Regions from separate parts of the [Bacillus] caldolyticus genome, predicted to be linked through region 1. Evidence: a T-box and tRNA genes for the amino acid it is inferred to sense, from the RefSeq annotation. Region 1 holds a T-box; the other regions hold tRNA genes.
What was found. The T-box of region 1 lies ahead of thrS (threonine--tRNA ligase). A T-box ahead of a tRNA ligase gene usually reads a tRNA of that ligase, here a tRNA-Thr.

Region 1 (9,537 bases):
AATGGGGCTATTCGTGCCGCGTCGTTGATTTAGCCCATCTTGTCGCGGCCAAAATGAATGAGCGTCTCAGCGTCAATGCGTAACAGCGGTTCGATGTGAAGCGCGCCGCCTGCGCTATGGCTTTTGCGATCCGCACAAACGGATCGGGCCACGGTGCGGGCGTGGGCGCTTTTTCTCTTTTTTATGCAAAAAAATTAAAAAAGCCTGTTGCAAAAACCCCCTAAACAAAATATACTATGTCTCGTGAACTTCTTAACGGCAAGGGTAATGTGACTACTTAAAGGGTTAGGACCTCTTAGGACTAACTTTCCCCCGTGGTAGTTATACATGCCATTTTGCAACTCACCTTCTGTTTTTTTATTAGTTTGAGAAAATTGGTTAAAGGGGGATTCTTTTCATGGACACGATGGGTCGTCACGTTATCTCGGAACTTTGGGGATGCGACTTTGACAAACTGAATGATATTGATTTTATTGAAAAAACGTTCGTTGACGCCGCGTTAAAGTCGGGAGCGGAGATTCGCGAAGTGGCGTTCCATAAATTCGCTCCGCAAGGCGTAAGCGGGGTCGTCATTATTTCGGAATCGCATTTGACGATTCACACGTTTCCCGAACACGGCTATGCGAGCATTGATGTGTATACATGCGGCCATTTAGACCCGACGATTGCCGCCGATTACATTGCCGAAATGCTGGGCGCGCAAACGCGGGAAACGATTGAACTTCCGCGCGGCATGCGCCCGATCGAAGTGAAAAAGGCGCAGGCGCTGTAATTGGATAATGATAAACCGAAAGGAGCGTAAGCGAAACGCTCCTTTTTTTGCGCCCTCGGCGGTACAACAGCGGCGAAAATCATGGTATGATGGAAGAAAAAGAATGACTAGGGAGACGTGGCAATGAGCATGTGGAAAACACTCAAATACGCCTTCACAAACCATTGTGAAACGCGGGAAAATCATGAAGATGAAGAGCTAAGAAGCCATTATTACAAAGCGACGAACCGCGCCGTCATCGATGCGGTCAAGGAGCTGCTCTCGTCGCTGCCCGGCGCCGAGCTCGTTTCTGTTTCCGAAGAGCGCGGCGAAATTTGTGCGCAAACAAAGCGCGGCAAAAAGTTGTTCATCGTCGCTACCGTCATTTCCGTGCGGCCGTTTGAAACGGCGGTCGACTTTTCCGCGACGACGGAGACGAAGCTATTGCCGTTTGATTTTGGGCATAGCCGGGCGGTCATTCTCGATTTGTATCGGAAGCTCGACGCCCGCCTGCCCTATATCGGTTCCGGACTGAACAGCTAACTATATCTTGTCTGCTTTCGTCCATTCCGGTATGATAGAAAATAAGAAGATCAACGGAGTGGATGTTATGCGATGTCCTTCATGCCATCATCAAGGCACGCGCGTGCTTGACTCGCGCCCGGTTGAAGAGGGTCGTTCGATCCGCCGCCGGCGGGAGTGCGAACAGTGCCATTATCGGTTTACGACGTTTGAGCGGATCGAGGAGCCGCCGCTGATTGTTGTGAAAAAAGAGGGAACGCGCGAAGAATTCAGCCGGGAGAAAATTTTGCGCGGCTTGATCAAAGCGTGCGAGAAGCGGCCGGTGGCGCTCGAGGAGCTTGAAAAAGTGACGCAGGAAATTGAGCGCGAACTGCGCAATCAAGGCGTCTCGGAAGTGAAAAGCGAAACGATCGGCGAAATGGTGATGGAGCGCCTGTCACACATCGATGAGGTCGCCTATGTCCGCTTCGCTTCCGTCTATCGGCAGTTTAAAGATATTAATGTGTTCATTGAAGAACTGAAAGAGCTGATCAAAAAAGGGCAACGGTAAAAAGGGCTTTGGCGTTAGGCGGCAAGCCCTTTTTTCAACGTCTTTTCGGCAGGAAAGGGGAGAGCCGGTTTGAAACGAATACGGCGGAATGGAAGGTCGGAGCGATGCAGCACCATTGGAAAGAGCTGATTGCTGTCGACCGTTATACCGTGCAAAGCCGTGGGGTGTTGCAAGAGGTGGACCGTAAAGTGCTGACGCTGCTTTACCAGCCGCTCATCGGCTGCCGGGCGTTGGCGCTTTATATGACGCTTTGGGGGGAGCTTGAGCTGCTTGACGGCCAGGAAGCGACCCATCATCGGCTTATGGCGCTCATGCAGTGCGGACTGCCGGACATTTACAGCGAACGGTTGAAACTCGAAGGAATCGGGCTGCTCGACACATACGTCCACGCTCCAGAGGCGGATGAACCGAAGCTGTTTCTTTATGAGCTGCGTCCGCCGCTGGCGCCAGACCAGTTTTTCCGCGACGAGATGTTGAGCGTTTTTTTGCACCGGCAAGTCGGCCGCCACTTGTTTATCCAGCTGAGCAACTTTTTTGCCCGTCCGTCCATTGATGAAACGAAATTCACCCAGGTGACGCGGTCGTTTTCCGACGTGTTTTCGGCCGTGCCCGCTGAACAAATCGTCGCCGGCCTCAGCGAAGAAGCCGGGCCCGAGCTGCTTGAAGGGAAGGATCACATCAGGCGGGATGAGGCGTCGTATGTGCTCGATGATGATGTATTCGACTTTGAGCTGTTTTTTGCCGGCCTGTCCAAGCAGCTTGTGCCGCGCCGGGCTGTGACAGCGAAAGTGAAGGAAGCGATTAAAAAGCTGGCGTTTTTATACGGCATTCCGCCGCTTGAGATGCAAAAACTGGTCCTTGGCGTCATCGATCCGGCCTATCATATCGATATTGACGCGTTGCGCCGGGCGGCGCGCGAATGGTATGAGCTCGAACATGGCGGTGTCGAGCCGCGCCTCGTCGAACGAGTGCAGCCGCTCGCCTACCGGACGATGGAAAACATCGAACCGCGCACAAAAGAGGAGCAACTAATGAAACAGCTGGAAACAATTTCCCCGCGCCAGCTGCTGAAAGAGATTTCAGGCGGCGCTGAGCCGTCGCTTGCTGATTTGCAGTTGATCGAAGACATTATGTTCCAGCAGCAGCTGCTCCCCGGAGTTGTCAACGTGCTCATTTATTATGTCATGCTCCGGACGAATATGAAGCTGTCGAAAAAATACGTAGAAAAAATCGCCAGCCATTGGGCGCGCAAAAAGGTGAAAACCGTGAAGGAAGCAATGGAACTGGCGAAAGAAGAGGCGAAAACATACCAAAACTGGGCGAACGAAAAGGAAAAAGGGACGCGGACGGTGCGCAAAGTCGTGCGCACGGAAATCGTCCCGGACTGGCTGAACATGGATTACAGCCAGCCGGATGATGATGATTTTGACGTCGAACAGGCGCGCAAAGAGCTTGAGGAACGGCTGAAAAAATACCGTGATGAATCATAGAGGGAAAAGCCATGGAACGAGTAAACCACCTGTTGCAGCGGTTGCTTGGCAATCAACGGTTTAAACAACGCTACGAACAAATGAAACGCTACATTTTGGAGCATCCGGACGTGCAGCCGTTTTTGCGGGCGCACGAACGGCAATTGTCGGCCGATGCGGTTGACCGCAGCTTGATGAAGCTGTATGAGTTCATCGAGCAGCACGGGAATTGCCGCCAATGTCCGGGCCTTGAGCGATGCAACAACATGCTGCCGGGGTACCATCCAAATTTGGTGGTCAACGGTGGAAGGATCGACGTTGAGTACGACCGCTGCCCCAAAAAAGTGCAGCATGACGAGCGAAAACGGCAAGAGTCGCTCATTCAAAGCATGTTCATGCCGCGCGAAATCTTGCGTGCTTCGCTCTCTGACGTCGATCTCAATGACGATGGGCGGATCAAAGCGATCCGATTTGCCGAGCGGTTTGTGGCGGAATACGAGCCAGGGAAAAAAATGAAAGGCTTGTATTTGCACGGATCGTTTGGGGTGGGCAAAACGTATTTGCTCGCCGCGATCGCCAACGAGCTGGCGAAGCGAAACGTTTCGTCGCTGATCGTCTACGTGCCCGAGCTGTTTCGTGAGATGAAACATTCGCTTCAAGACCAGACGATGAACGAAAAGCTTGATTATATCAAAAAAGTGCCGGTGCTGATGCTCGATGACCTTGGGGCGGAGGCGATGTCAAGCTGGGTGCGCGATGATGTATTTGGCCCGATCTTGCAATACCGGATGTTTGAAAACTTGCCGACGTTTTTCACGTCGAACTTTGATATGCAGCAGCTCGCCCATCATTTGACGTATTCGCAGCGCGGCGAAGAAGAGAAGGTGAAGGCGGCGCGCATTATGGAGCGAATCCGCTATTTGGCCTATCCGATTGAAATCACTGGACCGAACCGCCGTGAGCAAAATATATAAAGGCGATTTGAAACGTTGCCGTTTGCACAGGCATGTTGATTAACCCATAAAAACTAGTTGAGCAGGTTCTGTTTCTAGCTTTTCTGCCGTAGTCGGCAAGCGGTTCGTTTGCCGACTGGGGCTGACCCAAAAGGGTAATTTCCCTTAAACAAAACACAACATATTGTTTCTTAATTTAACTTCCCTCCGAAAGAAGTCTCCTACTTCTAAACGTGAAGGTGCGCCAGCACCAGTGAAAGTGGGAGATGAATTTCGGTTGGCGTTAGCCAACGAATATGATAGAATATGGCTAGAACGGACACCTTCGGAACGAAGGGAAGCGTAAAGGGTTCTTGTGTGTGGCTTACCGTTCAGCGAACACACACAAGTCGCTTGAAGCCCCCACCTCTAAGCGAAGCGTAGGTGGGGGGTAGTTCACTTGTTTTATGCCTGTATACGGTAATAAGAAAGGGTGTCCCGATCCTTTTGGGGCACCCTCCATAGCCATCAAGTGAAGCCTTGGAGCGAGTAGCTCCAAGGCTTCACTTTTCATCTTTGGAGGCTGTGACCGTGAGAATATATAAAGATAGGCATGCCAAATACACCTTCCCTATAGAAGGTTTTTTTCATGGTATATGAGGCGGGAATTTCTTATGACACCGGCATGATGACCAAACTCTCGATAATGTCTAAAGCGCTCTTTTTTGTATAACGCCTTGATTTTTTTCCGTGTTGAGCGATGATGTCACACAGTTTTAAAAGGAGTTGGACAACTAACTCCTCAGAACACCATAAGGCTTGAAAGAAATCCATACCGAACTCCTTGATCATACTCATCGCCTTATATTCGCTCAATTCCTTTTTCTGTTTTCGATAGAGCCATTCCCGCATTTTAAACATGACAGTGGAGCTGATCAATAAGGCAATCAACGTTCCATACAGGTGGCACTGAAAGCGAGCCCCTTTCATCGGTTTGAATCGATGAATGTGAAACAGGGATTTCCATGTCTTAAATACCACTTCAATTTGCCAGCGAAGAGAATACAGCGTATGAATTTCGTGCAAAGAGGTATAAATCGCTGGAATATTGGTGATATATACATATATTGAGTGGGGGCGTCGCGTCACGTACGCGGCCCCTTTTCGTTTCGCCTTCTGTTTCCATTGTCCTTCCTTCTGTCGCTCCTGTTCTTCGGTCAGCCGATACACAATGAGCCGCGGTTGATGAACTTTCTTTCCACTGACATACGCATGTTCCAGTTCCATGGTTTCTCCGGGTTGTAACACCGCAAGGAAATCCTCTGGTTCCCATTTTCGAAATCGGTCTCCTTCTTTTTGGTAAATCCCTACATTGTGTTTGAGCCGGGAAATATAAAAGGCTCCGGCGTCATGAATGGCTTGCAATCCCTCAAGCGAAAAATAGCCTAAGTCTTTCAAACAAAGGTCTCCCTCTTGGATGGTCGATAGAAGGGACGCTCCGTAGGCGGCGTCGTGATGACGGGCATCTTCGACATCCGCATGGAGAAACTTCCCTTCTAGCCATTCATATTCTAGCTGAATTTTCACCCCAGGCCCCGTACATCCCTCGTAAATCCCCCGGATTTCAGGAGGCAGTTGAAACGACGTGGAATCGAGAATGCGAATCCGGCGAAACAGCGAATGTCTTTGACATAAGTGACGGGCTTCCTGAGTCTGATGAATGAGCAGTTTTTCAAACACCGCTTTGAGGAAACTCACCGCTTTTTCATTAAACCGTTGATTGAGCCCTTCCGCACTCAGAAAGGTGTTTTGCTTGAGAGCTAGAGCACTGCAAAGCTGCACCAATGATTTTTGACCGCCTCCTTCCTGGAGAAATGTGCAAAGTGCCACAAAATCATGGGCGCGTAATTTCCCCTTTCGTTGAATAAATTGATGATCTCGGGCCATATGTTCAAGTTCTTCGCACGATAACACGCTTCTTAATCCGTCTAAAAAACAATGCCATTCTTCTCGGAGAGATAAGGACGTCTTCAAAAAAACCACCCTTTCTAAGACATTATGAGGTCTTCAAAAGGATGGTCAAATCAGGCATATATTTATTCCTGTTTTCTTAACTTGATGGCTATGGGGGCACCCTCTCCTCGAACAATGAACGCCGCTAAGCTTTGTGGTTTTTTAGTCTAAACAGCCCGTTGTCCCCATATATATAAACCAAGCATGCCTTTCGGGCTAAAGGGGGGACAGCGGGTGATCGAAATCCATTTTGACGAGGCAAGCGAGGCGGAAAAATTGGTTGGGCTGCTAGATCACCGGCAACCGGATGACGGTCCGCTGTTTCATGCCGCTTATGACGGGAACAAAACCGTGGCGGTTTACATACAGGGCGAGGAGAAGCGTGTGCTTGAGGAGCATATCATCCCAGCGATGACGGCGTTTATGCAGGAGGTGATGGAAGACCGGCTGCTGCTATCCATCATTGCCAATGTTTTTTATTTCCGCGACGTCGAAGAACAGCAGCAAATTTTGGCCCTCGCTCATTCATTTTTGGACGGCGAGCGGCGCGATTACCGGAAAAGCGCGGCGTTTGCCGCCTCGCGCACCGTGATGTTGCGCGACGCTTTTGCCTCCTTTTTGCGCGACGGCTTGTCATTTTCGTTTTCTTCGTTCGTTACGTTCCGGTTAAAGCCGTATATGGAGCGCCTCCAACATTATGTCGAGCTGGCGATTGATGAATACAAGCTGGAGCAGGAGTATCAAAATTTTGTGCAAATGCTGCGCGACTGCCTGGCTGGCCGGACGCCGCAATGGCCGCGCCTGTATTTGGTGCACGATCCGCCGCACTTCGTATTTTACGACAGCGAGCGGCGGGAGCTGTCGGCGGCGGAAGTGAGACAGTTGATCGACCGCCATCTCGTCTTCAGCCAGCCGATGTATATTGATGCATCGGTGCTCGCTCCGCTTGTCTCGCTCGCTCCGGCGGAAATTGAGCTGTACACCGATCATCCGGATGACGGCATGGTGCAGACACTGCAAAACGTGTTTCAAGAACGGCTGATCGTCTGCCGCCGCGCCGATTTTTCCCGCTTGTTTGCCGCCAACGCTGGAAATGGGGGAGAAGCTTGATTTTTCCTGCTGTTTTCGCTATAATGACGTCATGAATATGGATGAATACAAGCGATGACGAGGACATGGGCGCATTTTTACGGTTTCCAGAGAGGGAAGGCAGCGGCTGGAACCTTCCTAACACGAAAAATGCGCTTACCCCCTCAGAGCTGCGGCAGCGAACGCAACGCCCAGTAGTTGCCGCCGGTGGACGACCGTTATTCTTGTTGAGCCATGGCATGGCGAGGCGTTGCCATGGGAAGAAGGGTGGAACCACGATGAAAACTCGTCCCTTTAGGAGGGAGGAGTTTTTTTATTTTTCCATTTTCATCATCATGACAAAGGAGTGATTGCCAATGCCAGACGTCATTCGCATCACGTTCCCAGATGGGGCGGAAAAGGAGTTTCCGAAGGGGACGACGACGGAAGACATCGCTGCCTCGATCAGCCCGGGGCTGAAGAAAAAAGCGATCGCCGGCAAACTGAACGGCCGGTTCGTTGATTTGCGCACGCCGCTTCACGAAGATGGCGAGCTTGTCATCATTACCCAAGACATGCCGGAGGCGCTTGACATTTTGCGCCATAGCACCGCCCACTTAATGGCGCAGGCGATCAAGCGGCTGTATGGCAACGTCAAGCTCGGCGTCGGTCCGGTCATTGAAAACGGCTTTTACTATGATATCGACATGGAGCATAAGCTGACGCCAGACGACCTCCCGAAAATCGAAGCGGAAATGCGCAAGATTGTCAAAGAAAATTTGGACATCGTCCGCAAAGAAGTGAGCCGCGAAGAAGCCATCCGGCTGTATGAAGAAATCGGCGATGAGTTGAAGCTCGAGTTGATCGCCGATATTCCGGAAGGCGAGCCGATTTCGATTTATGAGCAAGGCGAGTTTTTCGACCTTTGCCGCGGCGTGCACGTGCCGTCGACTGGAAAAATCAAAGAGTTCAAGCTGCTCAGCATCTCGGGGGCCTACTGGCGCGGCGACAGCAACAACAAAATGCTGCAGCGCATCTACGGCACGGCCTTTTTCAAAAAGGAAGACTTGGATCGTTATTTGCGCCTGCTTGAAGAAGCGAAAGAGCGCGATCACCGCAAATTAGGCAAAGAGCTTGAGCTGTTTACGACATCGCAACAAGTCGGACAAGGCTTGCCGCTATGGCTGCCGAAAGGAGCGACGATCCGCCGCATTATCGAACGGTACATCGTCGACAAAGAAGTGGCGCTCGGATACGATCATGTCTACACACCGGTGCTCGGCAGCGTCGAGCTGTACAAGACATCGGGCCATTGGGACCATTACAAAGAAAACATGTTCCCGCCGATGGAGATGGACAACGAAGAACTTGTGCTTCGTCCGATGAACTGCCCGCACCATATGATGATTTACAAAAGCAAGCTGCACAGCTACCGCGAGCTGCCGATCCGCATCGCCGAGCTCGGCACGATGCACCGCTATGAAATGTCTGGAGCGCTTACCGGCCTGCAGCGCGTCCGCGGCATGACGCTCAACGACGCCCACATTTTCGTGCGCCCGGACCAAATCAAAGACGAGTTCAAGCGCGTCGTCAACTTGATTTTGGAAGTCTATAAGGATTTCGGCATTGAGGAATACTCGTTCCGCTTGTCTTACCGCGATCCGCATGACAAAGAAAAATATTACGATGACGATGAAATGTGGGAAAAAGCCCAACGCATGCTGCGGGAAGCCATGGACGAGCTCGGCCTCGACTACTACGAAGCGGAAGGGGAAGCGGCGTTTTACGGGCCGAAGCTCGATGTGCAAGTGCGCACGGCGCTTGGCAAAGACGAGACGCTCTCGACGGTGCAGCTTGACTTCCTGTTGCCCGAGCGCTTTGATTTGACGTACATTGGCGAGGATGGGAAGCCGCATCGTCCGGTCGTCATCCATCGCGGCGTCGTCTCGACGATGGAGCGGTTTGTCGCGTTCCTCATCGAGGAGTATAAAGGCGCGTTTCCGACATGGCTCGCCCCGGTTCAAGTCAAAGTGATCCCCGTGTCGCCGGAGGCGCACCTCGATTACGCGTATGACGTGCAGCGGACGTTGAAAGAACGCGGCTTCCGCGTCGAAGTCGACGAGCGCGACGAAAAAATCGGCTATAAAATCCGCGAAGCGCAAATGCAAAAAATCCCGTACATGCTCGTTGTCGGCGATAAAGAAGTGTCTGAGCGAGCGGTCAACGTCCGCC
Region 2 (9,537 bases), 920 kb from region 1:
CCCGCGGCCGGTCTCATACGCCTTGCGGATGCCGTCTTTCCCTTGGATGATGCCGCCGGTCGGAAAATCGGGGCCAGGAAGAACCGTCATCAGCTCGTCAACAGTGCAATCCGGCCGGTCGATCCGCATCAAGACGGCGTCGATCACCTCGCCAAGCGCATGCGGCGGAATGTCGGTCGCATAGCCGGCCGAAATCCCGGTCGAGCCGTTCACCAACAAATTCGGAAACATCGCCGGCAGGACGGTCGGCTCATCGGTCGTATCGTCAAAGTTCGGCACAAACGGAACAGTTTCTTTGTCAATATCGCGAAGCAATTCGGCGGCAATCGCCGACAGGCGCGCTTCCGTGTAGCGCATCGCCGCCGGCGGGTCGCCGTCGATGCTGCCGTTGTTGCCGTGCATCTCCACCAGCACGTTGCGCAGCTTCCACTCTTGGCTCATCCGCACCATCGCTTCATACACCGATGAGTCGCCGTGCGGATGAAAGTTGCCGATCACGTTTCCAACCGTTTTCGCCGCCTTGCGAAACGGTTTATCAGCCGTGTTGCCATCGATGTACATCGCATATAAAATACGGCGCTGCACGGGCTTCAACCCGTCGCGCGCATCTGGGAGCGCCCGGTCTTGGATAATGTATTTGCTGTAGCGGCCAAAGCGGTCGCCAAGCACGTCCTCTAACGGCATTTCCAGCAATCGTTCTGCCATCGTCATTCTCCTTTCCTAACACATCAGCACCAAAAAGGCGGCGCCTTTTCACGCCGCCATCAGCCGATCCATCCCGGTTCCTCTTCGAGCCCGAAGGCGACGTGCGTTTCGATCCATTTGCGGCGCGGCTCGACTTTGTCGCCCATGAGCGTCGTCACCCTCCGTTCGGCGCGGGCCGCATCTTCAATGCGCACGCGGATGAGCGTACGCGTCTGTGGGTTCATCGTCGTTTCCCATAATTGATCGGCGTTCATTTCGCCGAGCCCTTTATAGCGCTGAATCGTATAGCCGCGGCCCATTTTTTTCGTAATTTCTTTCAGCTGCTCGTCCGTCCACGCATATTCGACGATTTCGTTTTTGCCGCTTTTTTTGCTGATTTTGTAAAGCGGCGGCAAGGCGATGTACACTTTTCCCGCTTCAATCAGCGGACGCATGTAGCGGTAAAAAAACGTCAAAAGCAGCACTTGAATATGGGCGCCGTCCGTGTCGGCATCGGTCATAATGATCACTTTGTCGTAGTTGACATCATCGAGCGAAAAGTCAGCCCCGACGCCGCCGCCGATGGCGTGGATGATCGTATTGATTTCCTCGTTTTTCAAAATATCGCCAAGTTTCGCCTTTTCCGTGTTGATGACTTTTCCGCGCAGCGGAAGCACCGCCTGGAATCGACGGTCGCGCCCTTGTTTCGCCGAACCGCCCGCCGAATCGCCTTCAACGAGATAGAGCTCATTTTTTTGCGGATTGCGCCCTTGCGCCGGCGTCAGCTTGCCGCTTAAGAGCGCCTCTTTCCCTTTCCGCTTTTTGCCGCTTCTCGCCTCTTCGCGCGCTTTGCGGGCCGCTTCACGCGCCTGATAGGCCCGGATCGCTTTCTTAATGAGCATCGCGCTTACGTCCGGGTTTTCTTGCAGAAAGTACATCAGCTGCTCGGACACCACCGCATCGACGGCCGAACGCGCTTCGCTCGTTCCGAGCTTTCCTTTCGTCTGCCCTTCAAACTGCAGCAAGTGCTCTGGGATGCGCACCGAAACGACCGCGGACAACCCTTCGCGAATATCGGTTCCTTCCAAATTTTTATCTTTTTCCTTGAGCAAACCGACACGGCGGGCGTATTCGTTAAAAACGCGCGTCATCGCCGTTTTCGCACCCGCCTCATGCGTGCCGCCGTCTTTTGTGCGCACGTTGTTGACAAACGACAGCACGTTTTCCGAATAACCGTCATGAAACTGGAACGCAAACTCGACTTCAATGCCGTTTTGCTCGCCAGCAAAATAAACGACCGGGTGGAGCACATCTTTCTCCTCATTCAAATAGGCGACAAACGCTTCAATTCCGTTTTCGTAGTGGAACACCTCGCGCATGCCGGTCCGTTCGTCAACGAGTTCGATTTTCAGCCCTTTTAACAAAAACGCCGATTCGCGCAGCCGTTCACTCAATGTTTCATAATCGAAGACTGTCGTGCTGAAAATCGTTGGGTCCGGCTTAAATTGAATGATGGTTCCGGTTTTGTTCGTTGTGCCGATTTTCTCTAGCGTCGTCACCGGTTTGCCTCCATGCTCAAACCGCTGCCGGTAAATGAAGCCGTCGCGATGAATCGTGACGACCAGCCATTCTGATAAGGCGTTGACAACCGACGCCCCGACTCCGTGCAGGCCGCCGCTCGTTTTATAGCCGCCTTGGCCGAATTTGCCGCCGGCATGAAGCACGGTCAAAATGACTTCCGGCGTCGGCTTGCCGAGCTTATGCATCCCGACCGGCATGCCGCGCCCCTCATCCAAAACCGTGATGCTGTTGTCTTTATGTATTTGCACGAAAATGTAGTTTCCGTATCCAGCCAACGCCTCATCGACCGAATTGTCAACAATTTCATAGACAAGATGATGCAAGCCGCGGCTGTCGGTGCTGCCAATGTACATCCCCGGCCGCTTCCTGACTGCCTCGAGCCCTTCCAACACTTGAATGGCATCTTCGTTATATTCGTATGTCGCATGCTTTGCCACAAGGCCACCCCTTCCTACAAAAACAAGAACACCTGTTTCTATTGTACCACAAACTTCCCGACTGTCCATTGCCTTTTGACATCCCCCGACAAATTCGGACAAGTGCGACAAAAAAACGAAAGGACCATCTCGAACAAGATGGCCGTTTCATGGATTAAGATTAAGCACGCTTGGTGAGCGCATGTTCCACTTTAATGCAGCGGTCCATAATGACCGTGTAGCCTTTTTCTTTCAAAAAGCGATACGCCTCCTCATTGACGACGCCAAGCTGCGCCCAAAACACGTCGGCATCGATTTGCACAAACTCGCGGGCCAGCTCGGGCAAATGCTCAGAGCGGCGGAACACATCGACGATGTCGACATGGCCTTCGATATCGGTTAGTTGATCAACCGCCGGAATGCCTTCCCACTCATCGATCATCGGATTGACCGGAATGATTTCGTATCCAGCGTCTTTCATCGCTTTCGCCACCATATACGACTCGCGCTCCGGATTGTTGGACAACCCAACGACGGCAATCCGTTTCGCCTTGCGCAAAATTTCACCGATTTCTTCCCGGCTTGGGTTGACAATGGACATCGAGGTCTCTCCCTCCTTTATTCTCCTTTTTGCTGTACTATATAGATGCAATTTAAAGCTTTAACATTTTTCGTTTTTACCGATCATTTCATCCGACTGTCGAGTGACCGAACAACACCGCTTAAAGACCCATGAATGGGTCTTTAAGCGAGTCGTTGTTCGGTCTTCCGTCACGCCTTAGCGTGACGGAGGCAAGCCTATGGCTTGCCTTCGACAGTCAAAAATGGATGAGCCACTTTTCCGTCAAGGATATGTGAAACGATTTCGTTGCATCTATATAGTTTCGCTCCAGCCAGATCAAAATCCTGCCCAGCCAATAGAAAAAGGAAAAAATCATCGATCTTTTTTGCACAGCGCCCACACACCCTAGGCCGGCCACAACAGACGCAAACTTGAACATCATATTCATCGCCTACGCATCGATCCGCTTTCTCGTCCGCATCCAGACATTCTGTTTGCTGGCTGTCCGAACATGGATGGCCTGCTGCTGTTTTTTGCAAGAAAAAAGTGCAGAGTATTGCAGTATATAAATTCGTTTATACCGCATAAAAATTCAATCTGAATTCTCGCTATTAAGGGCTTGACATGGAGCCTCTGCAGCCATGATTCTTTTGCCAAGCGGCCAGCTGTAACAGATTTGGCAAACCCAAACAGGTTATCATGGCTACCCCTCCATGTAAAGCCCCTCTGCATAACCATTTGCATAGAAATTTTGCACATCTCTGCACTTTAATTTTGCAATAAACATGCTGCCAGTTATTTTATGTTCCACCCGGCGTACACCCCAGCTAAAAAAACGGTAGTCATGGCAATCGCATGGACGATCATCCATCCCCACCGGCCGTAGCGGAAAGAGGAAGCCGCAAGCGGGGAGCGCGCTTTTTGGGGGACGATTTTTCCGCCCATCCACTCAAAGAAAAGCAAATACAGCCACCAGGCGGTGTATGAATCCCACACATCCCACTGTTCCTTATAATCAATCAGAGGGTGCGGCGATACAAGAGCAACCAACTCGAACAACATAATCAACTGCACCATCGCAAAGTAAAACGGCAACTTCCATGCCCAGCTTTCCGGACTGTACTTGACTCCAAACAAAACGAAAAACGGAATGACGGTTGCCATTTCAACGAGCGGAATCGGTGTATAAGGAACGAGCTTAACAGGGAAGGAGTAAAAGCCTGCATAGACAAACGCAAGGCAAAGAACGATGCCTGTCACCGCACTGAATGCATACAAAACCGCATATCTCCGTATATGCCGTTTGGCGATCCAAAAACTTCCCGCTATACTCAACATGACCGCTGCCAGTTCCACCATCCAAACAACAGGAAGAGAAACCGTCATCATCGATCCTCCCTAACCCATTTCCCACTCCCTAAACGCAGTCTCAGACAGCACTGTTAGTATAATCCAAAGTGTGGAATTTATTCCGGCGCCCCCACCGGCTTTCCACCCCATCAAGCTGTCTAGCATGGCTTAACAAACGTGCTTCGTGCAAATTTATTATTATTGATGAAAAAAGGGGGTGTCCCAAAAGGACTGGGACACCCTCTCTCATCGCTATATATAAGCACCAGCCGCTTCTCTGTCACACTATATATCGCCTTTTGGGTCAGCCCCTTTCATGGATCGGACTGCATCAAACTTTCAAGAATCTCCGAAAAAAGAAATCATTGCGCAACAAACGCTAAAATTTTCCCGAACGAAAAATCGAGTAAAGCAGCCAACCGAACAGAAAAGCGGACGCGCCTAATCCGATTTCAACAGCAGGAATCTTCCACAGCAGCGTCGACGGCCGCCCGAGCGAGGAAGCGATCATCAGCCCGGCAAGGACGATGCTCAGCGAAAGAAGAACGATGCTAAACGACAGCCGGTTCGTAATCTGATCGAGCTTCTTTAGCAGCGTTTCCAAATCAGGCGCCGTGATTTCCAATCGAAGCTTGCCGTGCCGCATCATTTTCGTCCATTCCTTTACGCTGTCCGGCAAGCGAAGCAGCCATTCACCGTAGTCGAAAATCCGTTTCCACGCCGTTTCCGCTACACGGTCAGGCCGAAGACGCTCTTTCATTAGCTTTCTCCCAAACGGTTCGGCCACATCCATGATGCGAAACTGCGGATCGAGCATCTCCACGACCCCTTCGACCGTCAACAGCGCTTTCCCTAACAGCGTCAAATCGCTTGGGATGCGAATGCCATGGCGAAATGCCACCGAAAGCAAATCCTCGACGGCTTCCCCAAGACTGATCTCACCGAGCGGGACGCGGTAGTATTTCTCCCGCAACTCGTCAATATCATCGCGCAATTTTCCTTCATCGACTCCGTCAGGAACAATTCCTAAACCGTAAATCGCACCCAACACCCCATCCGTGTTTTGCCGCATTAAGGCGATGATGAGTGAAGAAAGATGATGTTTGACATGAGGTCGAAGGCGGCCCATCAAGCCAAAGTCAATGAAGGAAAGCGTTCCATCGTCAAGAACAAATACATTGCCAGGATGAGGGTCGCCATGAAAAAATCCATGCTCAAACATTTGTTGAAAGGTTGCTTCAGCCAAACGCTCGGCGATCGTTTTTAAGGAGTGGCCGTTCGCTTTCAACCGCTCGATCTCCCCGAGTTTGATCCCTTCGACATATTCCATCGTGAGCACTGTTTTCGTCGTATAATCCCAAAACACCTTCGGGACATACACCGACGAATCGCCGGCAAACTGCCGTGCAAACCGTTCCGCATGGCGCGCCTCGACTGTATAATCCAGCTCCTGCCGTAATGAACGCGCCAGTTCATCGACAATCTCAGACAATTGGTAGGTTGCCGCCCAATCGAGACGGCGTTCCGCCAGCACGGCCAAATCTTGCAAAATTTCCAGATCCGTCTCCACCCGCGCAGCGATGTGCGGGCGCTGCACTTTCACCGCCACGGCCTGTCCGGAAGGAAGAACCGCCCGGTGCACTTGTCCAAGCGAAGCGGCAGCGAGCGGCATTTCCTCAAATGAACGAAAGAGTGTTTCCAGCGAACTTCCAAACTCCGCTTCGACAATCCGGCGGACATCGGCAAACGGAAACGGCGGAACTTGGTCTTGCAGCTTTTCGAGCTCACTGATGATCGGAGCGGGAATCAAATCCGGCCGTGTGCTGGCAATTTGCCCGAGCTTCACGAACGTCGGGCCGAGCTCCTCAAGCACAAGGCGGAGCCGCTCCCCAACCGTTTTTCCTTCCTTTTTCCCTTGCTCCGCTTTCCATCGCGGCGGCAACGAAAGAAACGACGAAAAGCCGAGTTCATCGACGATCATCCCGAATCCGTGCCGAAGCAAGGAGGCGGCGATTTCGTGATACCTTCCGATATGGCGCATCCGTTTTCCGATCATCGAGACATCTCTCCTAAGGCGGCAAAAAGCGAGCGGACAGGCCGCATCGGTTTACTGCCCGCTTTGTTCCTTTTCTTCAAGACGGCGGATTCGCTCCTCGAGCTGCCGCACGTCTTCTTTCGTCGCCAAGTCGAGTTTATCGATCACCTGCTTGATTTGCTCGCGTACAAGCCGCTGCACTTCCGTTTTCCGCGCTTCGGTCTGCTGTTTCCATTGATCGATCACTTCCTTCGATTCGTCAAGCGACAATTCCCCTTTTTTGACTAACTCGTCAATGATTTTTTCCACTTGTTCTTTGCTGGCAATCGCCAATCCCAGCCCGAATGCCAATCCTTTTTTCAAAATGCTCATTCGTTTGTAGCCTCCTTGTGCCATTGTGTTTTCCTTATTGTACCATTCTTTGGCGATCCATGTCGAGCTAGACGGCAGCTCTTTTGTATAGGAGACAGGTCGATGCGGCATGCTATCGTTGGACAACGATTCAAAGGAGGGGTTTGATGGCCGACGAACCATTGCATTACGGAGAAGACTATCATTTTATTCACGCGACGTCTGTGGCAAGCGGTGTCGGCGTCAGCGTGCTGCCCGATTTGTACTGCCATACGATCCAAATCGTGAACATTTGTCTTGTCGGCCGCCCGGACGACCACGCGTTTGTATTGGTCGACGCTGGCATGCCGGGATCGGCTGATGACATTATTTCCGTTGTGGAACAACGGTTTGGAGAGGGCAGCCGCCCGCAAGCCATTGTTTTAACCCACGGCCATTTTGACCACGTTGGAGCGATTGTTGAGCTTGTCAAGCATTGGAATGTCCCGGTGTATGCCCATCCGGCTGAACTGCCGTATTTGACTGGAAAGGCGAGCTATCCTGAACCTGACGCTTCCGTCGAGGGCGGCTTCATCGCCAAAATCTCGCCGTTTTTTCCGAACGAGCCGATTCAATTAGGCAACCGCGTCCAGCCGCTCCCTGCGGACGGCACCGTTCCGCACTTGCCGGAATTTCGCTGGATCCACACACCGGGGCACACGCCAGGCCACATTTCGTTATTTCGGCCGCGCGACGCCGCTTTAATCGCCGGCGACGCGTTCGTCACCGTCCGCCAAGATTCACTGTATAAAGTGTTGACCCAACAAATCGAAATCAGCGGCCCGCCGCGCTATTATACCATCGATTGGCGCGCCGCCCGCGAGTCGGTGCGCAAGTTAGCCGCACTCTTTCCGTCAGTCGCCATCACCGGACACGGTGCTCCTGTCGCCGGCAAAGAGCTGCGTGAAGGGTTGACAAAACTCGCCCGTGATTTTGACCGTATCGCTACCCCTGATTATGGGAAGTACGTCCATTAGGCAAACGGACTATCGTTCCGTGAACGGCTTCTAGTTTTGTTTGAAGCGGAAGTTTCTCTGCTAAAACCACTTTCAAGTAAAAACCAAGGGAGGGTGTCTGAACGGGGGCACCCTTCCGTTGACATGTGAAAGTCAGAGGATTCTCCATGGAGATGGTAGAGCACATTATGCCTTTAGCGACAACGCAAAAAAGACGACAAGAATCATTCTTGTCGTCCATCATAAGTGATGGGCCTAAGTGGACTTGAACCACCGACCTCACGCTTATCAGGCGTGCGCTCTAACCAGCTGAGCTATAGGCCCGCTTATAAGAAATAAAAATGGAGGGGGACGGATTCGAACCGCCGAACCCAAAGGGAGCGGATTTACAGTCCGCCGCGTTTAGCCACTTCGCTACCCCTCCGTAATCGTGATGCCGACTGCAGGACTCGAACCCGCAACCTACTGATTACGATTCAGTTGCTCTACCAATTGAGCTAAGTCGGCATAAAATAAATGCAAGAAGGTGGCTCATTGTTCATTTGTTGTGTCCCTTTCTCTACCAGCCAATTCGAAGAAGCTGGGTGCGTCGGGACAACTCGAAGCAAATTCGACGATGCAGATGCTCGTCTCTACCAATTGAGCTAAGTCGGCATAAAATAAATGCAAGAAGGTGGCTCATTGTTGTGCTCTGTGCCTCTTCCTCTACAAGCTGTTTCGAGGAAGCAGGATGCGTCGAGGCAACTCGAAGCCGACTCGACGAAGCAGGTGCTCGTCTCTACCAATTGAGCTAAGTCAATATTTATGGCGGAGGAGGAGGGATTCGAACCCCCGCGGGCTGTGACACCCCTATCGGTTTTCGAAACCGACCCCTTCAGCCAGACTTGGGTACTCCTCCATAGCTGTTTGGAGCGATGCGGTCGAGAGGACTTGAACCTCCACGGGGTTGCCCCCACTAGGCCCTCAACCTAGCGCGTCTGCCATTCCGCCACGACCGCATACAATGGAGCGTAGGGGATTTGAACCCCTGACCTCTTCGCTGCCAGCGAAGCGTTCTCCCCCTGAACTAACGCCCCATGATGGTGGAGTATACTGGGATCGAACCAGTGACCCCCACGCTGTCAACGTGGTGCTCTCCCGCTGAGCTAATACTCCACGTTGTTTGCCTAGCAACGACCTACTCTTGCAGGGGCGCTGGCCCCAACTACCATCGGCGCTGGAGGGCTTAACTTCCGTGTTCGGGATGGGAACGGGTGTTTCCCCTCCGCTATCACCACTAGGCAATGGCGACGATTTCTATTATAAAGCAATCCAAAAGTTTGTCAAGTTTTTTTGTATCTTTATATTTCAGTTCCTTCAGAATCGGAACGACAATGTAAAATTTACTATAAAAAAATGAAAGAGTCAACCCTCTTTTTCATTTTTTTTGATCTTCACTGTCCCTTTCTCTAAAGTTCTTGTCATCCCCTTCTTTATACGCGTATAATAAAGAAGAAGGAACGTACAATAAAGCAGGGCATTGGCGGCCACCAATGCCCTGTCCATACACAGCCGCTGCAAGAA
Region 3 (9,537 bases), 960 kb from region 1:
ACAAACGAATATCGTCTTTTGTCAACCCGCGGACGACATCGGGCGGACCGACAAGGCGGACCGTAATTTTGCCTTCAAGCGGTTTGACAAATTCGGCTTTGTATGAATCCGGCAAGCCGACGACAGCGATCGGCACGTCTTTCCACGTTTGTGTGACGTCTTTTTCCACATCAATATGCACCTTGATTTTGTCTGGGTTGACGCTTTTTGCGCCATTAGGAAGCGGAACGTCGAGCTCTACCGTCGCATCATCGGTCATGTCGTCCAAATCAACGGTCAATCCTTCCAGCTTGTCAATATGGTTCAACACTTCCTTCGGTCCATAAATCGTCACTCGATCCGGCTCCGGCGTGATGCTGACAAGATGCACACCATCCGGCAACTCCCCAGTTGTTCGCACTTGAACCGGCACCGTCTTGCTCGGGCTTTTCACCGGCACGGTTACTTCCACCGACGATGGCTCTGGCTCAATATCCAACTCATTTCCCCGTCGATCGTACACTCGAACGCGCGCTTCTCTCGTCAGCGTTTCCGTCGCCCCATCTAAGTCGACGATGGCTTTGACAAAGGCAATCTCGTCGATTCGTTCCTTCGCCCCGGTAATCGTCACGGCATCTGGTTTCACCGTCGGTTCTCCAACGGAATAGCCATCCGGCATTTTGTTTCGATTGAAAAATTCAACACCGACCGGAAACTGTTTCGACACTTTTTCACGAATCGTCACTTTGGCCGAGGAAGGCTGAATCGTCACTTTCAACTTGTCGGAGATGTCCCTGTATTTGATCGGCACCGTGTATGTCCCTAATGGCAATTCCGTTAAATCGACATACACCTCGAAATTTCGTTGTAGAGCCGTCGGCTTGACAATGCTGGCGGGTCCTTGGAGCGTAACGTTCACGTATTTCGGGACACCCGATACGACCAAGTTGTTTTCATCATAGTAAGCGACCACCGGAATATCGACCAACGTTTCCGTATCTTCCTGGCCAAACGTGTTGCGCGTCTCACCAGTTTTCGCCCCGACATTGGCCGACATATACAGCATAATCGCCAGCAATAAGGAGACAACGCGAATAAACCAAGGATGGTCCATCAACTTATCCATGTTTCTTCCCCCTCCACTGCCAACGGGAAGAAGCAGGCGCCTTCGTCGCTGGAGCAAGTTCGCCGGTCAACAGCTCCCGAAACTCATCGATCGTTAAATCGCGGTACAGCTCGCCGTTTTTCGTCAACGATACTGCTCCCGTCTCTTCCGACACGACGACGGTGACGCTGTCCGTCACTTCGCTGATGCCGAGCGCCGCCCGATGGCGTGTTCCGAGCTCTTTCGAAATAAACGGACTTTCCGATAATGGCAAATAACAGGCCGCCGCAGCGATTTGGTTTTTTTGAATAATGACCGCCCCATCATGAAGCGGCGTGTTCGGAATGAAAATATTAATGAGCAGTTCCGGCGATACATGAGCGTTTAACATAATGCCGGTTTCGACATAATCGTTCATTCCGGTTTCCCGCTCAATGGAAATCAGCGCGCCGATGCGTCGCTTCGCCATATACTCGGTCGCTTTGACAATGGCTTCCACCATTCGCATCCGCTCTTCCTCTTCATTGACCGTATTGCGGGTGAACAGCCGTCCGCGGCCGAGCTGCTCAAGGGCGCGCCGCAATTCTGGTTGAAAAATGATGATGATCGCGAGAAATCCCCAAATGATCGCCTGATCCATCAGCCATTGCAACGTCGTCAATCCGAGGTAATTGCTCACAAAGCGGACTAGAATAATTAAAAAAATGCCTTTTAACAACTGAATGGCCTTCGTCCCGCGAATCATCATGATCAACTTGTAAATCACATACCAAACGACAAGGATATCAACCACTTTTAACAAATATGACACGATGGGGAGCTCTCCGAAGGACATCTTCACACTTCCTTTATCTCTAATTCCAATCTGTTGATGGCCACGGAAAAAGCCATCGAACGATGGCTGCCATCATTCAATCGATTGGAGCGCACGATTGAACCTTTCTTTAATATTATACCAAATCCATTCAAACACTTGATTAATTTCCTCCACTTCCCCTGTCACTTGCCCGGCGGACGCCATATATTTCTTTCCATGGATCACAGTCACGTCCCCATCAACCGTTCCTTCAATCCGAATCGAGCCATTGCGGACGACAATATCTCCTTTGACCGTTTCTCCTTTCGGCACGATGACAGTATGATCGCGGATGATGACATGTTCATCAGCTGAGACGGAAAACGCGCCTCTTTCCCCCCATGAAGAGGCTAAGCTGCCGAAAGTAAGCGCGAAAAACAACGAGGCAGCCGTAAGCAGCGGATGACGATGCAGAAAACGGCGCAGCCGCGCGGTCTTTCTCTCTTTCGGCATCGCCTCCATAACCTTGGCTGCAAACGACGGCGGCGCCGCAACGTGGGCGGCATATTGGAGGAAAGCAACCGTCTTTTTCAGCTCGTGAAAATGGGCAGCGCACGCAGCGCACGAACGCAAATGTTCTTTCAGCTGCTGCTCTCCTTCTGGCTGGAGATCTCCATCAAAATAGCTGTGCATGAGCAACACGATTTCTTTCGGACATTCCATAGTCTCCCACCCTCTTATAAATGACCCAATTGCCTGCGCAACGCTTCACGGCCGCGATGCAGCCGCGTTTTCACCGTGCCGACCGGCAACCCTAAAATCTCGCTGATTTCTTGCAACGACAAATCTTCCATATATTTCAACACGATCACGCTTCGATACTTTTCTGGCAACTGCTCAATCGCTCGCTGCACCGTCTCTTGCAGCTCCAGGCTTTCCACTGCCTCCTCCGGGGATGCTTCGCGGGAAGGAAGCTGAGCCTGCATCGTCAACCCGTCCGTGCCTCCGACCTCTTCATCTAAATACACGTCCGGCTTCCGTTTCCGCAATTTATCGATCGTCAAGTTCGTCGCGATCCGGTACAGCCAAGTGGAAAACTTCATTTCTGGATTGTACGTATCAATATGGATGTAGGCGCGGATGAACGCCTCCTGCGCCGCATCTTCCGCCTCATGCCGATTGCCAAGCATTCGATAGCAAAGACGGTAAATCTTGTCCTTATACAAATCGACAAGATCCGCGTATGCGTTTTGATCCCCTTTTTGGATCGCCTTAATTCTCTTTTTAATAAATAGATCCATAAAATACAATACCCCCGCCTCACGGCTTACTGTATATTACGGCGCTCGATCAAGAAAAGTTTCATGCAACATATTTATTGTATCATACAACGGAAAAAGAGGGGACTCCAAACAAATGGCAGCCCCTCTTTCACAAACAGCGGGAACAAATCATCATCATATCCGTGAATCCCGCAACCAACCCTCTTTGCCCACATGCATTACATGAGTTTTTCACCAAACAACGACCCCATCAGCGCTACAGCCACTGATGCTGTTTTGTTCCGCTCATCCAAGATCGGGTTCACTTCGACAAATTCCGCTGAAGTGATGATTTGTGCCTCGGCCAGCATCTCCATCGCCAAATGGCTTTCGCGGTATGTCAATCCTCCAATGACAGGCGTTCCGACTCCCGGTGCGTCGCTTGGGTCAAGGCCATCCAAGTCAAGCGACAAATGAACGCCATCCGTTCGTTCTTTTAAATAGGCGATCGTTTCTTCCATCACCCTTGTCATTCCGAGCCGATCAACCTCATGCATCGTGTAAATTTTGATTCCTTTTTCGCGAATAAACTTCTTCTCCCCTTCATCAAGGGAACGGACGCCGATCAACACGACATGTTCCGGCTTGATTTTGGGGCTGTATCCGCCGATTTGCGTCAGCGCCGGATGGCCAAACCCGAGGCTCGCCGCCAGCGGCATGCCATGAATGTTTCCAGACGGCGACGTTTCCGCGGTGTTGACGTCGCCATGCGCGTCATACCAGATCACTCCAAGCCGCTCATAATGTTTCGCCACCCCGGCGAGCGTGCCAATGGCGATGCTATGGTCGCCGCCCAGCACAAGTGGGAAGCGCCCCCGCTGAACGACTTGGTCAACCGCCGCCGCGAGTTTCTCATTCGCCTCCGCAACCGCTTTCAAATTGCGCAACCGTGAATCTCCTTGCTCGTGCAACCGCTCTGCTTTTCCAATCGGAATATCTCCCAAATCTTCAATATCGTAATGAAGACGTTCCAGACGTTCGATGACGCCTGCATAACGCATTGCGCTCGGCCCCATATCAACGCCGCGGCGTGTCTGCCCTAAATCCATCGGAACCCCGATAATTGAAATTGGCTTCATGCTGTCTCCCACTCCTTTCCGGTTCCTGTTACGTCTTTATTGTAGAGGAAAGAAAGGGGATGACTCAACTTGACAAAATTTTGAATATTTATACCGATATAACAAAAAAGAGCAGGCTGCTTTTGGTTGTCAAGCAGTCTGCTCTTGATGGAGCCTATCGGGATCGAACCGATGACCTCCTGCGTGCAAAGCAGGCGCTCTCCCAGCTGAGCTAAGGCCCCGCCCCAAGCGGAAGACGGGACTCGAACCCGCGACCCCCACCTTGGCAAGGTGGTGTTCTACCACTGAACTACTTCCGCGCTATGGTGAGCCATGGAGGACTCGAACCTCCGACCCTCTGATTAAAAGTCAGATGCTCTACCTACTGAGCTAATGGCTCATGGTTAGGATAACACTCTACAGCTTCGTTTCACTCTACCTGCCTCTTCCTCTCCCAGCTGTTTCACAGATGCCTAGTGCGTCGAGGCAACTCGAAGCAAATCCGAAGATGCAGCGCTCGTTGCTGAGCTAATGGCTCATGACCATTTTTATGTACAAAAAAATAATGGCTGGGCTAGCTGGATTCGAACCAGCGCATCACGGAGTCAAAGTCCGTTGCCTTACCGCTTGGCTATAGCCCAACGCGATGAGAAAAAAACGCTGTATTCAATTGCTATTATATCTCAGCAATCAGGGAAGTATACACTTTTCATTTCGGCCAATCATCCTTGAAAGGACGACTGGCCGAAATGGAGTGACCCGTACGGGATTCGAACCCGTGTTACCGCCGTGAAAGGGCGGTGTCTTAACCACTTGACCAACGGGCCGGAAAATAAATGGAGCTTCCAACCGGGCTCGAACCGGTGACCTCTTCCTTACCATGGAAGTGCTCTACCTACTGAGCTATGGAAGCGTAAAAATGGCTCCGCAAGTAGGATTCGAACCTACGACCTACCGGTTAACAGCCGGTTGCTCTACCGCTGAGCTATTGCGGAATGATGAATAACTATATGTCATGCACATCTTCCCAATGTGCTCGTTGCCTCTTCCTCTGCCAGCTAATTCAAGGAAGCGAGATGCGTCGAGGCAACTCGTAGCGAATTCGAAGATGTGAAGCTCGTCGCTGAACTATTGCAGAATAATGAAACATTGCCTAGCAGCGACCTACTCTTGCAGGGGCGCTGGCCCCAACTACCATCGGCGCTGGAGGGCTTAACTTCCGTGTTCGGGATGGGAACGGGTGTTTCCCCTCCGCCATAGCCACTAGGCAATGATGATCATCTTGGACAGTAATTATTATATCCATCCTGTTGGATTTGTCAACAGGATGTTCATTCCCTCAAAACTAGATAACCGTTGGAAGAAGCCGCTCATAGGTCAAGCCCTCGATCGATTAGTATCCGTCAGCTCCACGTGTCGCCACGCTTCCACCTCGGACCTATCGACCTCGTCATCTTCGAGGGATCTTACCCGCTTTGCGCGGTGGGAAATCTCATCTTGAGGGGGGCTTCACGCTTAGATGCTTTCAGCGCTTATCCCGTCCGCACATAGCTACCCAGCGGTGCCCCTGGCGGGACAACTGGTACACCAGCGGTGCGTCCATCCCGGTCCTCTCGTACTAAGGACAGCTCCTCTCAAATTTCCTCCGCCCGCGACGGATAGGGACCGAACTGTCTCACGACGTTCTGAACCCAGCTCGCGTACCGCTTTAATGGGCGAACAGCCCAACCCTTGGGACCGACTACAGCCCCAGGATGCGATGAGCCGACATCGAGGTGCCAAACCTCCCCGTCGATGTGGACTCTTGGGGGAGATCAGCCTGTTATCCCCGGGGTAGCTTTTATCCGTTGAGCGATGGCCCTTCCATGCGGAACCACCGGATCACTAAGCCCGACTTTCGTCCCTGCTCGACCTGTCCGTCTCGCAGTCAAGCTCCCTTGTGCCTTTGCACTCTCCGAATGATTTCCAACCATTCTGAGGGAACCTTTGGGCGCCTCCGTTACCTTTTGGGAGGCGACCGCCCCAGTCAAACTGCCCACCTGACACTGTCTCCCACCCCGCTAAGGGGTGCGGGTTAGAATTTCAATACCGCCAGGGTGGTATCCCACCGCCGCCTCCACCGAAGCTGGCGCTCCGGCTTCCCAGGCTCCCACCTATCCTGTACAAGCGATACCAAAATTCCATATCAGGCTGCAGTAAAGCTCCACGGGGTCTTTCCGTCCTGTCGCGGGTAACCTGCATCTTCACAGGTAGTATAATTTCACCGGGTCTCTCGTTGAGACAGCGCCCAAGTCGTTACACCTTTCGTGCGGGTCGGAACTTACCCGACAAGGAATTTCGCTACCTTAGGACCGTTATAGTTACGGCCGCCGTTTACTGGGGCTTCGGTTCGCACCTTCGCTTCCGCTAAGCGCTCCCCTTAACCTTCCAGCACCGGGCAGGTGTCAGCCCCTATACGTCGCCTTTCGGCTTCGCAGAGACCTGTGTTTTTGATAAACAGTCGCTTGGGCCTTTTCACTGCGGCTCTTCAGGGCTCTTCACCCCAAAGAGCACCCCTTCTCCCGAAGTTACGGGGTCATTTTGCCGAGTTCCTTAACGAGAGTTCTCCCGCGCGCCTTAGGATTCTCTCCTCGCCTACCTGTGTCGGTTTGCGGTACGGGCACCTCTTCCCTCGCTAGAGGCTTTTCTTGGCAGTGTGAAATCGGGGACTTCCGGATCAATCCGTCGCCGTCACCGCTTGGCCTTATGATCCGCGGATTTGCCTGCGGATCAGCCTCACGGCTTGGACAGGCTCTTCCAGCCGCCTGCTCGCCCTATCCTCCTGCGTCCCCCCCATCGCTCAAACGGGAAGAAGGTGGTACAGGAATCTCAACCTGTTGTCCATCACCTACGCCTTTCGGCCTCGGCTTAGGTCCCGACTAACCCTGAGCGGACGAACCTTCCTCAGGAACCCTTAGGCTTTCGGCGCAGAGGATTCTCACCTCTGTTTTCGCTACTCATACCGGCATTCTCACTTCTAAGCGCTCCACCAGTCCTTCCGGTCTGGCTTCTCTGCCCTTAGAACGCTCCCCTACCGATGACCAACGGTCATCCCGCAGCTTCGGCGGCACGTTTAGCCCCGGTACATTTTCGGCGCAGAGTCACTCGACCAGTGAGCTATTACGCACTCTTTAAATGGTGGCTGCTTCTAAGCCAACATCCTGGTTGTCTCGGCAACTCCACATCCTTTTCCACTGAACGTGCACTTCGGGGCCTTAGCTGGCGGTCTGGGCTGTTCCCCTCTCGACCACGGATCTTATCACTCGCAGTCTGACTCCCGGGCATAAGTCGTTGGCATTCGGAGTTTGACTGGGTTCGGTAACCCGTTTGGGGCCCCTAGCCCAATCAGTGCTCTACCTCCAAGACTCTTAAACCCGAGGCTAGCCCTAAAGCTATTTCGGGGAGAACCAGCTATCTCCAAGTTCGATTGGCATTTCACCCCTACCCACACCTCATCCCCGCACTTTTCAACGTGCGTGGGTTCGGGCCTCCAGCCGGTGTTACCCGGCCTTCACCCTGGACATGGGTAGATCACCTGGTTTCGGGTCGACGACGACGTACTCACACGCCCTGTTCAGACTCGCTTTCGCTGCGGCTCCGCCTCTTCGGCTTAACCTCGCACGCCATCGTCACTCGCCGGTTCATTCTACAAAAGGCACGCCATCACCCATCAACGGGCTCTGACTACTTGTAGGCACACGGTTTCAGGTTCTCTTTCACTCCCCTCCCGGGGTGCTTTTCACCTTTCCCTCACGGTACTGGTGCACTATCGGTCACTAGGGAGTATTTAGCCTTGGGAGATGGTCCTCCCTGCTTCCGACGGGATTCCTCGTGTCCCGCCGTACTCAGGATCCGCTCGGGAGGGAACGAAGTTTCGACTACAGGGCTCTCACCTTCTCTGGCCGGCCGTTCCAGACCGGTTCGTCTACCCCGTCCCTTTCTCACTCCCATCGTGAGCGGTCCTACAACCCCAAGAGGACATGCCTCTTGGTTTGGGCTGTTCCCGTTTCGCTCGCCGCTACTCAGGGAATCGCGGTTGCTTTCTTCTCCTCCGGGTACTAAGATGTTTCAGTTCCCCGGGTGTGCCCTCCATGCCCTATGGATTCAGGCATGGATACTGCCCCATTACGGACAGTGGGTTCCCCCATTCGGACATCTCCGGATCAACGCTTGCTTACAGCTCCCCGAAGCGTTTCGGCGTTTGCCCCGTCCTTCATCGGCTCCTAGTGCCAAGGCATCCACCGTGCGCCCTTTCCAGCTTAACCTATTGCGCTCTCGGCTTCTTCCTTTGCTTTATCGGTTATCTAGTTTTCAAGGAACGAGACTGCTTCTTGAATTTGCTTCTCTGCAGTCTTGTGCCGAGGAATCCATCTTCCTTGAACCTGCTGGAAGACGAAGGCGCAAAGTAGCTCCTTTGAATTCGCTTCTTCGCTGGTTTGCGTCGAGGAATTCGGCTTCTCCGAATCCGCTTGTAGACGCAGACGCAAACGAGACTATTTCTTGAATTCACTTCTCTGCAGTCTTGTGCCGAGGAATCTTGCTTCCCTGAACCTGCTAGCAGACGCAGGCACAGACGCAAAGCAACTACGTTGAAACAGCTTCCTTGCAGCTTTGCGTCGAGGAATCCAGCTTCTCTGAATTCACTTGTAGACGCAGACGCAAAGCAACTGAAGGAATTTCTCATTCCTTCAAAACTGAACGAAACAGAAGCGCGTTTTGCTTTGAATAACGACTGATGTCTAGCTCCAGCGCCTGGCTCTCTTCTGCCAAATAACCTTCCCCCTCGGGGTGCAAGCACCCCTGCGGGTGAAGAACATTTGGCTTCGAGAGCCAAACGCGGCGCTTCTGCTTTTCTTCGTCCTTAGAAAGGAGGTGATCCAGCCGCACCTTCCGGTACGGCTACCTTGTTACGACTTCACCCCAATCACTTGCCCCACCTTCGGCGGCTGGCTCCCGTAAGGGTTACCGCACCGACTTCGGGTGTTGCAAGCTCTCGTGGTGTGACGGGCGGTGTGTACAAGGCCCGGGAACGTATTCACCGCGGCATGCTGATCCGCGATTACTAGCGATTCCGGCTTCATGCAGGCGAGTTGCAGCCTGCAATCCGAACTGAGAGCGGCTTTTTGGGATTCGCTCCCCCTCGCGGGTTCGCAGCCCTTTGTACCGCCCATTGTAGCACGTGTGTAGCCCAGGTCATAAGGGGCATGATGATTTGACGTCATCCCCACCTTCCTCCGA

Region 2: it has a tRNA-Thr gene. The T-box ahead of thrS (threonine--tRNA ligase) is inferred to sense a tRNA for this amino acid. The anticodon was not compared.
Region 3: it has a tRNA-Thr gene. The T-box ahead of thrS (threonine--tRNA ligase) is inferred to sense a tRNA for this amino acid. The anticodon was not compared.

What each region holds. Positions count from the first base shown of each region.
Region 1 is NZ_CP025074.1:2,816,451-2,825,987, forward strand. Features, by position in the region: gene CWI35_RS14600 (glyceraldehyde-3-phosphate dehydrogenase) at 1-83, shown strand, start outside; gene speD (adenosylmethionine decarboxylase) at 398-772, shown strand; gene CWI35_RS14610 (aminotransferase class IV) at 896-1,294, shown strand; gene nrdR (transcriptional regulator NrdR) at 1,362-1,823, shown strand; gene CWI35_RS14620 (replication initiation and membrane attachment family protein) at 1,928-3,313, shown strand; gene dnaI (primosomal protein DnaI) at 3,325-4,266, shown strand; gene CWI35_RS14635 (IS4 family transposase) at 4,897-6,258, opposite strand; gene ytxC (putative sporulation protein YtxC) at 6,472-7,347, shown strand; T-box leader at 7,393-7,623, shown strand; gene thrS (threonine--tRNA ligase) at 7,683-9,537, shown strand, end outside.
Region 2 is NZ_CP025074.1:276,432-285,968, reverse strand. Features, by position in the region: gene parC (DNA topoisomerase IV subunit A) at 1-705, opposite strand, end outside; gene parE (DNA topoisomerase IV subunit B) at 765-2,702, opposite strand; gene CWI35_RS01495 (CoA-binding protein) at 2,863-3,282, opposite strand; gene CWI35_RS01490 (CBO0543 family protein) at 4,039-4,629, opposite strand; gene CWI35_RS01485 (ABC1 kinase family protein) at 4,973-6,649, opposite strand; gene CWI35_RS01480 (phasin family protein) at 6,701-7,000, opposite strand; gene CWI35_RS01475 (MBL fold metallo-hydrolase) at 7,147-7,995, shown strand; tRNA gene CWI35_RS01470 (tRNA-Ile) at 8,225-8,298, opposite strand; tRNA gene CWI35_RS01465 (tRNA-Tyr) at 8,317-8,398, opposite strand; tRNA gene CWI35_RS01460 (tRNA-Thr) at 8,409-8,481, opposite strand; tRNA gene CWI35_RS01455 (tRNA-Ser) at 8,780-8,872, opposite strand; tRNA gene CWI35_RS01450 (tRNA-Leu) at 8,890-8,972, opposite strand; tRNA gene CWI35_RS01445 (tRNA-Ala) at 8,979-9,050, opposite strand; tRNA gene CWI35_RS01440 (tRNA-Val) at 9,055-9,129, opposite strand; rRNA gene rrf (5S ribosomal RNA) at 9,139-9,255, opposite strand.
Region 3 is NZ_CP025074.1:1,857,800-1,867,336, forward strand. Features, by position in the region: gene CWI35_RS09605 (CdaR family protein) at 1-1,105, opposite strand, end outside; gene cdaA (diadenylate cyclase CdaA) at 1,098-1,919, opposite strand; gene rsiW (anti-sigma-W factor RsiW) at 1,992-2,603, opposite strand; gene sigW (RNA polymerase sigma factor SigW) at 2,618-3,181, opposite strand; gene rocF (arginase) at 3,382-4,281, opposite strand; tRNA gene CWI35_RS09630 (tRNA-Ala) at 4,430-4,502, opposite strand; tRNA gene CWI35_RS09635 (tRNA-Gly) at 4,509-4,580, opposite strand; tRNA gene CWI35_RS09640 (tRNA-Lys) at 4,585-4,660, opposite strand; tRNA gene CWI35_RS09645 (tRNA-Gln) at 4,827-4,901, opposite strand; tRNA gene CWI35_RS09650 (tRNA-Glu) at 5,016-5,087, opposite strand; tRNA gene CWI35_RS09655 (tRNA-Thr) at 5,098-5,173, opposite strand; tRNA gene CWI35_RS09660 (tRNA-Asn) at 5,181-5,255, opposite strand; rRNA gene rrf (5S ribosomal RNA) at 5,412-5,528, opposite strand; rRNA gene CWI35_RS09670 (23S ribosomal RNA) at 5,634-8,564, opposite strand; rRNA gene CWI35_RS09675 (16S ribosomal RNA) at 9,165-9,537, opposite strand, start outside.